One region of the Shewanella sp. 0m-6 genome, then DNA from elsewhere that is predicted to be linked to it. Evidence: riboswitches for the same ligand, from Rfam matches in the RefSeq annotation. Region 1 holds a riboswitch; the other holds the start of a gene.
What was found. A riboswitch is a leader RNA that binds a small molecule or an ion and turns the genes downstream of it on or off. The one in region 1 is predicted to bind cobalamin.

Region 1 (5,046 bases):
TATGTGCTACTGCGCTCAAGGCATGTGTTGGGGTACAAGTTGCCATAGATAATTCCTACCAGTTCGCAAATCGTTATTCTTGTAATACCAAGCAAAATAAGTCTCTGAATACTTAACTTACCTAGATCTGGTGTAAATCATGTCCGTTATTTTCAGTTAAGGTCGTTTATTATTAGTGACCTTTTATTTTGTTTGGACATTTATACGTATAGACGTCCATAATACGTGAGAGGCGATAAAAAGTGCAAGTGCTAAAGCATGATACTTTTTCAGCATTAAAAGCCAATGAATTTTAACTAAGTTGCTGATAAATAATGAAGGTCAACAGGTATAATGCAAACCACTAAGGTGATTTTACTTCGGCACGGCGAATGCGATGGTGGCAATATTTTACGCGGCCAAGTTGATGTTGCGTTAACTGAGCTTGGTCAGTTGCAGATGAAAAAGGCATTTTCCGCCTTATGCTTAACCGATTTGTCAGTCGATTTTACCGTTGGTTTTACTGTTAATAGTGTGATTAGTTCACCGCTTCAGCGCTGCGCCAACATCGCAGAGCAATTGGCTCGTGAGCATGATTTAGACTTTTCTATTGAAGCAGGTTTTAAAGAGCTGAACTTCGGCGATTGGGACGGACAAACCTTCGACGCGCTTTATCAAACTTGTGGCTCAGCGCTTGATAACTACTGGAAAAACCCTTGGTTGTTATCGCCGCCTCATGGCGAGTCTATGCAAGATTTTGAGGCGCGTATCGATAAAGCCTGGCAGGCGATGCTTGAGCTGCATCAAGGAAAGACGGTATTAGTGGTGACTCACGGTGGCGTAATACGTCATTTAATGAGTAAAGCTCTGGACGTCAGTCAGTGTGCGGGTTTTTACACCTCGCTTAAATTGCCTTACGCGGCCACGGTAGTGATTGATGTGCTGCACAATGATAATAAGCAGTTCATGACCCTAAATTGGCGGTAGAAGTTTAAAGAAGGACCTAGAACCTATGACCTAGGACCTAGGACCTAGGACCTAGAGCCTAGAGCTTAGAGCTTAGAGCCTAGAGCCTAGAACCTAGAACCTAGAACCTAGAACCTAGAACCTTTTTATCGTAGGTCGGGCTTTAGCCCGTCAATCTTGGTTTTATTTATAAAACAAAGGTGATATCAGCCTTGCTGGTATGATGCTAAACTGCGGCGTTAGCTTACTTGAGTGCTACTGTCTGCATTAAGGTTAGTGCTTAATACTCACGGGGATTGTCGCTGGGATAGTCTCGTTAGTATCAGCGCGACTAAGCTAATAATAAGTCAAACAAAATGAAAGCTAGGTGCTTAATCGCATAAAGGGAACCGGAGGCTGGCAGTTATTCGCCGCTTAGTCCGGACTGTACCCGCAACTGTAGGGAAGGTTAGCCATAGGGCTGTGCTTCCAAGTCAGATACCTGCCTAGCTTATGTTGTTCAGTACGTATGACTCAGTACGTGTTGATAATTAAAAGTGTATCCATATACACATAAACTCGTGCGGGCGACTCGAGGGAGACAATAAAATGAAGTTCCATGCTTGGTTGTTAGACCTAGACCTAGACCTAGATCGAGGCTTGCTAAAGGCCTGTTTATATGATGCTTGCTTATTCGATGCCCGTTTTTTCAAACAATGGGTAAATGGCTGCAATGGCTAATTCGCAATTAAAGCAGCAGATTCACGCTGAAGCTAAAACCCAAACAGTGCTGTCTGTTAACGACTTAGGCTGGCAACTGGATGGTAAAGCCATTTTGTCGGCAATCGACTTTAGCTTAGCTGAAGGTAAGATGCTGGGTATTATAGGGCCTAACGGCGCAGGGAAATCCAGTCTACTGCGCTGCTTATATCGCTTCATTAAGCCAACAACGGGTTGTATTAACTTGTTTGGGCAAGATATTAGCGCGCTATCGGCTAAAGCTTTTGCCCAGCAAATCGCCGTGGTACTGCAAGACACCCCCCATCATTTCGAGATGACCACTGCGCAACTTATCGGCCTAGGTTTAACGCCTCATAAAAGTGCCTTTGATTTTACTAGCCGCAGCGATCGCGTTGTGATCGCACAAGCACTTGAAAAAGTAGGTCTTGAAGATAAAGCCAATCAAGCCTATGAGAGCTTATCGGGCGGTGAAAAGCAGCGTGCCTTGATTGCTCGCGCCATTGCGCAGCGCCCTAAACTACTTATTCTCGATGAGCCGACAAATCACTTAGATATTCGTTATCAGATCCAAACCTTAGAGCTACTGCGCAGTCTCAATATCACCGTTATCACCTCTATTCATGATCTTAACCTTGCCAGTGCACTGTGTGATGAACTCCTCCTGCTTGATAAGGGCCGTGCTATAGCCAATGGTTCACCTAAGATGGTACTCACTGAGCAGCGCATCGCTGAAGTGTTTGATGTGTGCTGTGAAATCAAGCCTCATCCTCAGCATGGTAATCCGCTTATCTGTTATTTCTATGGTTACGAGGGCGTGTCGGCAAGTGGTGAGAAAACCGCCGCGGATATAAAGGCGTCAGTTCAAGCTGAAGCTTTCGTTCAAATAAAAGCGAGAGGTACAGATGTTTAAGGTGAGTAAGGCCTCAATCGCGAGTCTGCCGTTAGCCATTAATTGTCGTCGCCGAACTGAGCATCTCGTTCTGCTTATACTCACTTTGGTGGCGCTAATCACCCCATTTGCTGCCACCAGTTTTGGTGCTGCCAGTATTAGTACCTTAGATGTGCTAAATGTGTTTAGCCACAAGCTGTTTAGTATCGGCGATCCTGTTGGCGTAAAAGAGCGCATTATTTGGGAGCTACGTTTACCGCGAGTCTTATTAGCATTTATTGCTGGGGCTGGACTGTCGATAGCGGGCAGTGTGCTGCAAACTGTGACGCGAAATCCGCTGGCAGATCCTTATCTATTTGGGATCTCATCGGGCGCCTCTTTTGGCGCTGTAGTGGCGTTAACCCTCTTTAGCCAAAGCATGCTTTGGCTCAGTCTGCCGGTTGGCGCATTTATCGGTGCCAGCTTATCGGTATTGCTGGTATTGAGCTTATGTGGCCGTAACCTAAGCACCCAGGTTGAGCGCATGTTGCTTTCTGGCGTGGCAACCTCGTTTATGTTTGGCGCACTCGCCAGTTTGATGTTGTACTTTTCCAGTCCACAAGCTGCTGCATCGGTACTGTTTTGGACCTTAGGCAGCTTTGCTAAAGCCAGCTGGCAAGGCTTGTGGCTACCAGCTTCGGTGGTATTGCTATCTCTGCTAATTATCTTACTGAATAAGCGCCAAATAGTGGCGATGCGCGCCGGTGATGAAACCGCCCATACCCTAGGAATTAACGTCGCTCGTTTGCGTTTATCTATGCTGCTTATCTGCTCACTTATCACAGCTATATTAGTCGCTAATTGCGGTGGCATCGGCTTTATAGGCTTGATGGTGCCACATACGGTGCGCTTGCTTTTCCCTGGGCGATTCCCATTGCTATTAACGGCACTCGTCGGCGGATTATTTATGGTTTGGGTCGATGTATTAGCGCGAACCTTATTGAGTTATCAAGAGCTGCCAGTGGGGATTATTACCTCGGTGATGGGCAGTATTTTCTTTTTGTTTATTTTAGGCGGCCGTCGTGCCAAACGTATTTAACAATTAATGTTGAGTAAGCACCTAAGTTGAGTGGTCTAGGGGACTATACATGTTTGATATAAAACCAATAAATACTGAGTTCGATGCTGAGATTCAGCAAAAAATAGATACTAAAACTAAGCCCCTTGGCGCCTTGGGAGATTTAGAAACCTTAGCGTTACAGATTGCCCACGTATTAGGTAAAGACAAGCCGCAGATCTGCAATCCAAAGATGATGGTGTTTGCCGCAGATCACGGCATTGCTGATTCTGGCGTATCAATTGCACCAAGTGAAGTCACCACGCAGATGGTGATTAACTTTATCAAAGGTGGCGCAGCAATTAACGTGTTTACTCGTCAAGTGGGTTTTGACTTAGAGGTGATTGACTGCGGGATCTTAAAGCCGATTGAAAACCTAGAGGGTGTGATTAACCAACGTTTAGGTTCAGGTACAGGGCCTATTCATAAGCGCGCGGCGATGACTCTCGGTGCGGTAAAACAAGGCTTTAAGATGGCGACAGAGCGAGTCGAGTTCCACCATCAAAATGGTTGTAATTTGATAGCGCTTGGTGAGATGGGCATAGGTAATACCTCGTCTGCTGCTGCGATTATGGCGGCACTAACAGGCATGAAGGCTGAAGATTGTGTCGGCCGAGGTACAGGGATCGACGCGGCGACCTTTAAGCGTAAGAAGATGTTAGTCGAGCAAGCACTGCTTGTGCACCACAGTGAGCTTGACGAGCCTATGCAGGTACTGGCTTGTCTCGGCGGCTTTGAAATTGTGCAGATGACAGGTGCAATGCTGGCTGCAGCAGAGCGTAATATGCTCATTGTTGTTGACGGTTTTATTGCCAGTGCTGCGGCGCTCGTTGCGGTAAAGATTAATCCCAACGTGCGTGACTACATGATTTTTGCCCATCAGTCAGATGAGAAGGGTCACTTTTTAATGCTGGAGTTTCTGCAAGCTAAGCCTCTATTGAAGCTCGGCATGAAGCTCGGTGAAGGAACGGGCGCGGCATTAGCGTTACCGCTTATTCAAGCGGCGACCAACTTCTATAACGAAATGGCCAGCTTTGAAGATGCCGGCATAGAGATTTAGTTTTTAGAAAAGAAGGGGCTAGGTTCTAGGAAAAGAAAAATCTAGGTACTAGGGCGTTACAGTTAGCCTCTTTTGTAGGACCTAGGACCTAGGACCTAGGACCTGAAATCGGAGATTTACATGCAAGCTTGGCAAAAACAACTGAATCTATTTTTTATCGCGATGGGCTTTTTTACGCGTATTCCGATGCCGAAATGGATTGAGGTTGACGCAGATAAGCTAAATAAAGCCAGTCGATACTTCGGCTTGGTAGGTCTGCTGGTGGGCGTAATTAGTGCGCTGGTTTATAGCTTAATGCTGCACTGGGTATCGCCATCTGTTGCGATTGTGTTTGCC
Region 2 (5,046 bases), on a different contig from region 1:
TATTGCTCATGGGCGATAATCGATTGCTGCTCATCGGCGTTAAGCTGAATAAAATTAGAGGGCAGTATGATTTTCGGGTTAATGACCCCGACGAGCATAGGTGATTGCACACCGGGGTGGCTATAGGTCGGTAAGTTGGCGCCAGTGTGATGGACTCTAGTCGCAGTGCTTAATATACGAGTTAAAGCTATCGCTTGTAGGCTGAGCAGAGTCACCATAGCCGCAATGCCAACTAACCATATCGACAGCGCAATCTTGGCGTAATCGCTGGTTTGAACTGTAGCCATAGCTTTGCTAGCGATAACACTATAGTGAGCGAATTGTTCTGCCTGGGCTGCAGCAAGAGTGTTGGGCATGCTTGCGATTAACGCAGAGCTTATCAGTAAAGCGGGAACTGCTAACCATAGCTGGTAGGTTTTACGTGCCCCCAATCGCTGCTGTAAAAAGCGGTGGCTTATGAGTAAACCACCACAAACAAGAGTAAGTAACAGGGTTTGCTGTGCCATCCATAGCATCATGATTTGTTGTCCTTTTGCCAGGTATCAATCAGTTGTTGTAATTCGGCCACGTCTTCGGCGCTGAGCTTGTTTTGCTTGGCAAAACCGGCCACTAAGGGAGCGACGCGACCAGAGAATAAGCGCTCGATGAAAGACTCACTCTCTTTAAGCTGGTATTCACTCTGTTCGATGAGAGGGAAGTAAAGATATGAGCGGCCCTGCTTGTCAAAGCCAATGGCTTGTTTTTTTACTAGGCGGTTAAGTAGCGTCTTGACCGTTTTTTCGTGCCAGTCATTGCTGCGAGATAATTCACTGATGACATCGTTAGCACTCATTGGCGATGATTGCCAAAGGATATTGAGCACACACAGCTCGGCATTACTGATTTCTTTCATAGTAAAACCTCTTTCATAGTAAAACCTTTTTCATAGTTGCTCTCTTTCAAAGTCGGCCTCTTTCAAAGTCATCCTTTGCTGAATGTTCTTTACGATTACAGCTGTAATGTATATTTAAGATTACAAATGTAATTGTATTGCGCAAGTACTTTTTGGTGTTTTTTTTGTTCTAGATTAACTGTCGGTATATAAGCTATTGTTAAATATAGAAGGGCGGAGGTGATAGCCATTGAAGATGACTGTGCATTTATGCGGATTCAATTTAATGACTTTTTAAGTACCACTTTGACAGATGCACAGATAGAATATCTGTTCATAAAAGTACCCCCAACAAGGATTGTAAAGGTATGACGTCATTATCTCCGCGCATGGCAGCAGGCCTGTTATGTGTAATATTTCTAGCTTTTCCATCATACGGTTTAAGTGATGAAGCGGTTACAGCGCACGTCGATAAAACTCCCAAGCAACTAGCGATTTTTAGTCAAACATTTAATTTTAGTTTGCCGTTAGACTGGAAACTCGCTTATTCAAATCAACAAGAGACGATGTTCTCTGCTGAGTTTGTTCCCGCTTCTCAAGCGTTACAAACCTGGTCATCTATGCTGTGTGTGCAAGGGTTTAAAGGGATCGCTGAAGATGTGAGCCCACAAAAATTTTTAGAGACTATGGCAGAGGTATACTTCGACAGTTGCCAAGGGGAAACGGTGTTTGAAACCTTGCAAAGTGAGCCACTCAACGGCCATGAAACAGCAAGCGCGATTATCGGCTGCACTAAGATGCCCAACTCTCATATTAAGTCGGTAGCAGGTATTGCTTATGATGAGGTGCAAACTCTAGGAGAGATTGGCCATTACACCGCTATCAGGGGGAAACTGGATCTGTATTTAATTCATAAATCGATTCGTGGTGACGCATTTAGCAAAGAAAATCCTCCCATCAAAGCGCAAAATCAGCAAGAGTTTTTATCTAGTATTACCCCTCTGAGCTTGTATTAAAGGCTTGTATTAAAGGCTTGGTAGACTCAATGTGATAATTATATGTTGCTGATATTAATGTGAAACATTAGATCGCTAGGTACAAGGTGAATATTCCTCGGCTTAAATACGGGTTTTAAGTGGTGTTAAGTTAGACATTTAACCGTATAGACGTCTATAATGCGCGGAACTCTTGATAGTGATATTTGTTCACTTTTGAGTAACAAAAACTTATAACGATATTTAGTCAACTTTATTGGTGCCTCAGGTTACGGCTGTAACTTAGGGATAATCGGGAAGTCAGTTAAATTCTGACACTGCCCCCGCAACGGTGAATGGTGAGAGACAAGTGCGCCTTAATGGATAGGTGTTGAAAGCTTGTATTCGGGTATTAATACGTTAATACAGAACCTAAGTCCGGAGACCGGCCAGCAAAGTGATTTCGATGATTTCGGCGGGCAGATCTCGAAATGCGGCAATTAAACGAACCAATAAACGAGTGATTTTTTTCATTTATGGGTCGTGTCACCGTGACGTATTTGCCCCGTTTTCCTTTAGGAGTAAAAAGGTAAATGGGAACACAACCATCAAAAATCGCACTACTAGTCAGTAGTCTTGTTAGCTTATCAGCCTTTTCAGTTTCGGCCGAAGAAGTCGCATCTCACTTAGCAAATGTTGATGAAACGATTACCGTAACCGGTTCTCGTTTTGATAGAAGCGCCGATCAGCAGCTAACCGTCATTAATACCATTGAACGTGAAGAGATAGCGCGTCTTAATCCAAAGTCTGTGGCTGACGTATTAGAAACACTTCCGGGTGTTAGTGTATCGCGCAATGGCGGTGCGGGTCAGGCAACATCTGTCAGTATTCGCGGCAGTAACTCCAACCATGTATTAGTCCTAATCGATGGCGTTAAAGTCGGCTCTGCCACATTAGGTACAGTTAGCTTTAACAGTTTATCACCTGAAAATATTGAGCGAATCGAAGTCCTAAAAGGGCCTCGAGCGTCTGTGTGGGGCAGTGATGCTATTGGCGGCGTCATTCAGATTTTTACTCGCCAACTCAAGGGCGGTGAATGGTTTGCGGGTGCTGAATATGGCAGCAATGAATATATTCGCGGCTCATTTGGCGCAGGTATGACCCATGGCGATGGTAGTACAACACTGAGCGTTAACCATGAGCAATCAGAAGGTTATGATGTATATAACGGCGCAGAGGTTGAAAATGATGATGATGGTTATAAGCGCAACGCGCTTTCAGTAAACGGCTCTCAGCAAATTAATCAAAACTGGCAAGCACTTTGGACCGGACAATACGATAAAGGTAACACTCAGTACGACGATATCTATGCCTCAGGTTCGGCAGATGAGTCAGACTATGAGAATTACTTTTGGGATCTTGCTACGCAATACAGTAATGACCGATTTACCAGCAAATTAGCCTTAAGCCAGTCTCGCGATTCAAACGAGAACTTTCGTGGTAACGATATCAGTGTGCCAATATCTGAGTTTGAAACCAAACGCGATCAGGTCAATTGGAGTAACCAATACCTAGCGGCAAGCGACTTGACCCTGACGGGCGGTGTCGATTGGTCAAATGAGTCTGTTAAGGGCGATTATGCCCAAGATGAGCGAGATATCTTAGGTGTCTACGCCTTAGTGCAAAAGCAGTGGAGCAATATACTGGCTGAAGTTGCGGTGCGTTATGATGATGTGGAAAATATCGACAGCGAAGTTTCATATAACGCTAGTCTCGCATATCAGTTTAATGCTCAATGGAGTTTGGCCGCGACAACGGGTACGGCCTTTAAAGTGCCAACCTTTAACGACCTGTACTGGCCAGGTTCTGGTAACGCAGAGTTGCTCTCAGAAACCGCTGAGAGTTACGATCTAACGCTGCATTTTAATGCTAAAGATGTGCGTGCTTATATCAGTGTATTTAAAAATACTATCGATAATCTGATTGCTTGGGCCCCTACGGGTGAGAAAGACGATTATGGTTGGGATATCTGGAAGCCTGCGAATATCAATGAAGCTGAGATCAGCGGTATCGAACTGTCTGCTAATTTCCAGTTATTGAGCCTTGAGCACCAACTGGGTTATACCTATCTGGATGCTGAGAATAAACAAACAGGTGAGCAGCTTGTTGGCCGTAGCGAGAATGAGTTTAACTATATGCTGAGCTATAGCTGGCAACGTTTTGATCTCTTGGCTAACTACCATTATCAAGGTAAGCGTTATGCTGGTTATGATGCGTTTTTGGATGCCTATCATAAAGTTGATTTAAGTGTGGGTTATCAGCTCGATGATGCTTGGAGCTTACGTTTAAAAGCGAACAACATCTTTGACGCAGAGATTATCTCCGCTCAAAACTACTTTAGCCCTGGTAGAGAGCTATTTTTGAGTGTTAGCTATCAAGCATTCTAGTTTTTTGTGACATATTTAAAATGATATGCGTACTTAAGTCAGACCTTGTGTCTGGCTTTTTTTATGTTATTTTTTGGCTACAGTCTCAAGTTAAAAGTTATTGATGAAACCATTATTTAAGCGTCGCCCTATTGTCCTATTGCTCGTTAGTTGCGCACTGCTGTTATTGCAAGCTTGCTCTGGGGCGAGTATTCCGCCCTTATCAGATAATGCACGGATATTAGCTTTTGGCGATAGCCTTACCTATGGCGTTGGCGCGTCGAAGGGCCAAGACTACCCTAGCCAGCTTGCTTCTCTTAGTGGTTTTGAGGTGATTAATGCGGGCGTATCGGGCGAGACAACAACGGGTGGTGCAGCACGTTTAGCTTCGTTATTAGATAAGCATTCACCAGAGCTATTAATTTTGTTAGAGGGCGGTAATGACTTCTTAAGAAACCATGCTATCACGACGACTAAATCTAATTTGGCCGCCATGATAGAGATGGCCCAGTCGAAACAGATCCCAGTTTTACTGGTTGCGGTGCCACAAAAGAGCCTATTTTTATCGGCGTCACCGATTTATGAGGAGCTTGCAGAGCAATATGAGTTGGTTTTAGTCGACGATGCGTTAAGTCGCTTATTGAAAAGTCCGAGTAAAAAATCGGATGCGATACATTTAAATGACGCAGGCTATTTTGACCTTGCCAAAGCGATTTATCAGGCTATATAACAAAGGCTTACATTAATATATTAGCGTAGCCAAAATCCCTCCGGT

Region 2: linked by a shared signal. The riboswitch ahead of ACVBJC_RS09845 (TonB-dependent receptor domain-containing protein) and the one ahead of ACVBJC_RS03560 (ABC transporter ATP-binding protein) in region 1 are both predicted to bind cobalamin.

What each region holds. Positions count from the first base shown of each region.
Region 1 covers NZ_JBRIMD010000003.1:187,312-192,357, forward strand. Annotated here, with positions in the region: gene metH (methionine synthase) at 1-46, opposite strand, end outside; gene ACVBJC_RS03555 (histidine phosphatase family protein) at 334-966, shown strand; cobalamin riboswitch at 1,294-1,448, shown strand; gene ACVBJC_RS03560 (ABC transporter ATP-binding protein) at 1,658-2,575, shown strand; gene ACVBJC_RS03565 (FecCD family ABC transporter permease) at 2,568-3,632, shown strand; gene cobT (nicotinate-nucleotide--dimethylbenzimidazole phosphoribosyltransferase) at 3,682-4,710, shown strand; gene ACVBJC_RS03575 (adenosylcobinamide-GDP ribazoletransferase) at 4,831-5,046, shown strand, end outside.
Region 2 covers NZ_JBRIMD010000010.1:58,737-63,782, reverse strand. Annotated here, with positions in the region: gene ACVBJC_RS09860 (TonB family protein) at 1-518, opposite strand, end outside; gene ACVBJC_RS09855 (BlaI/MecI/CopY family transcriptional regulator) at 515-892, opposite strand; gene ACVBJC_RS09850 (hypothetical protein) at 1,240-1,887, shown strand; cobalamin riboswitch at 2,107-2,313, shown strand; gene ACVBJC_RS09845 (TonB-dependent receptor domain-containing protein) at 2,439-4,292, shown strand; gene ACVBJC_RS09840 (arylesterase) at 4,396-5,001, shown strand.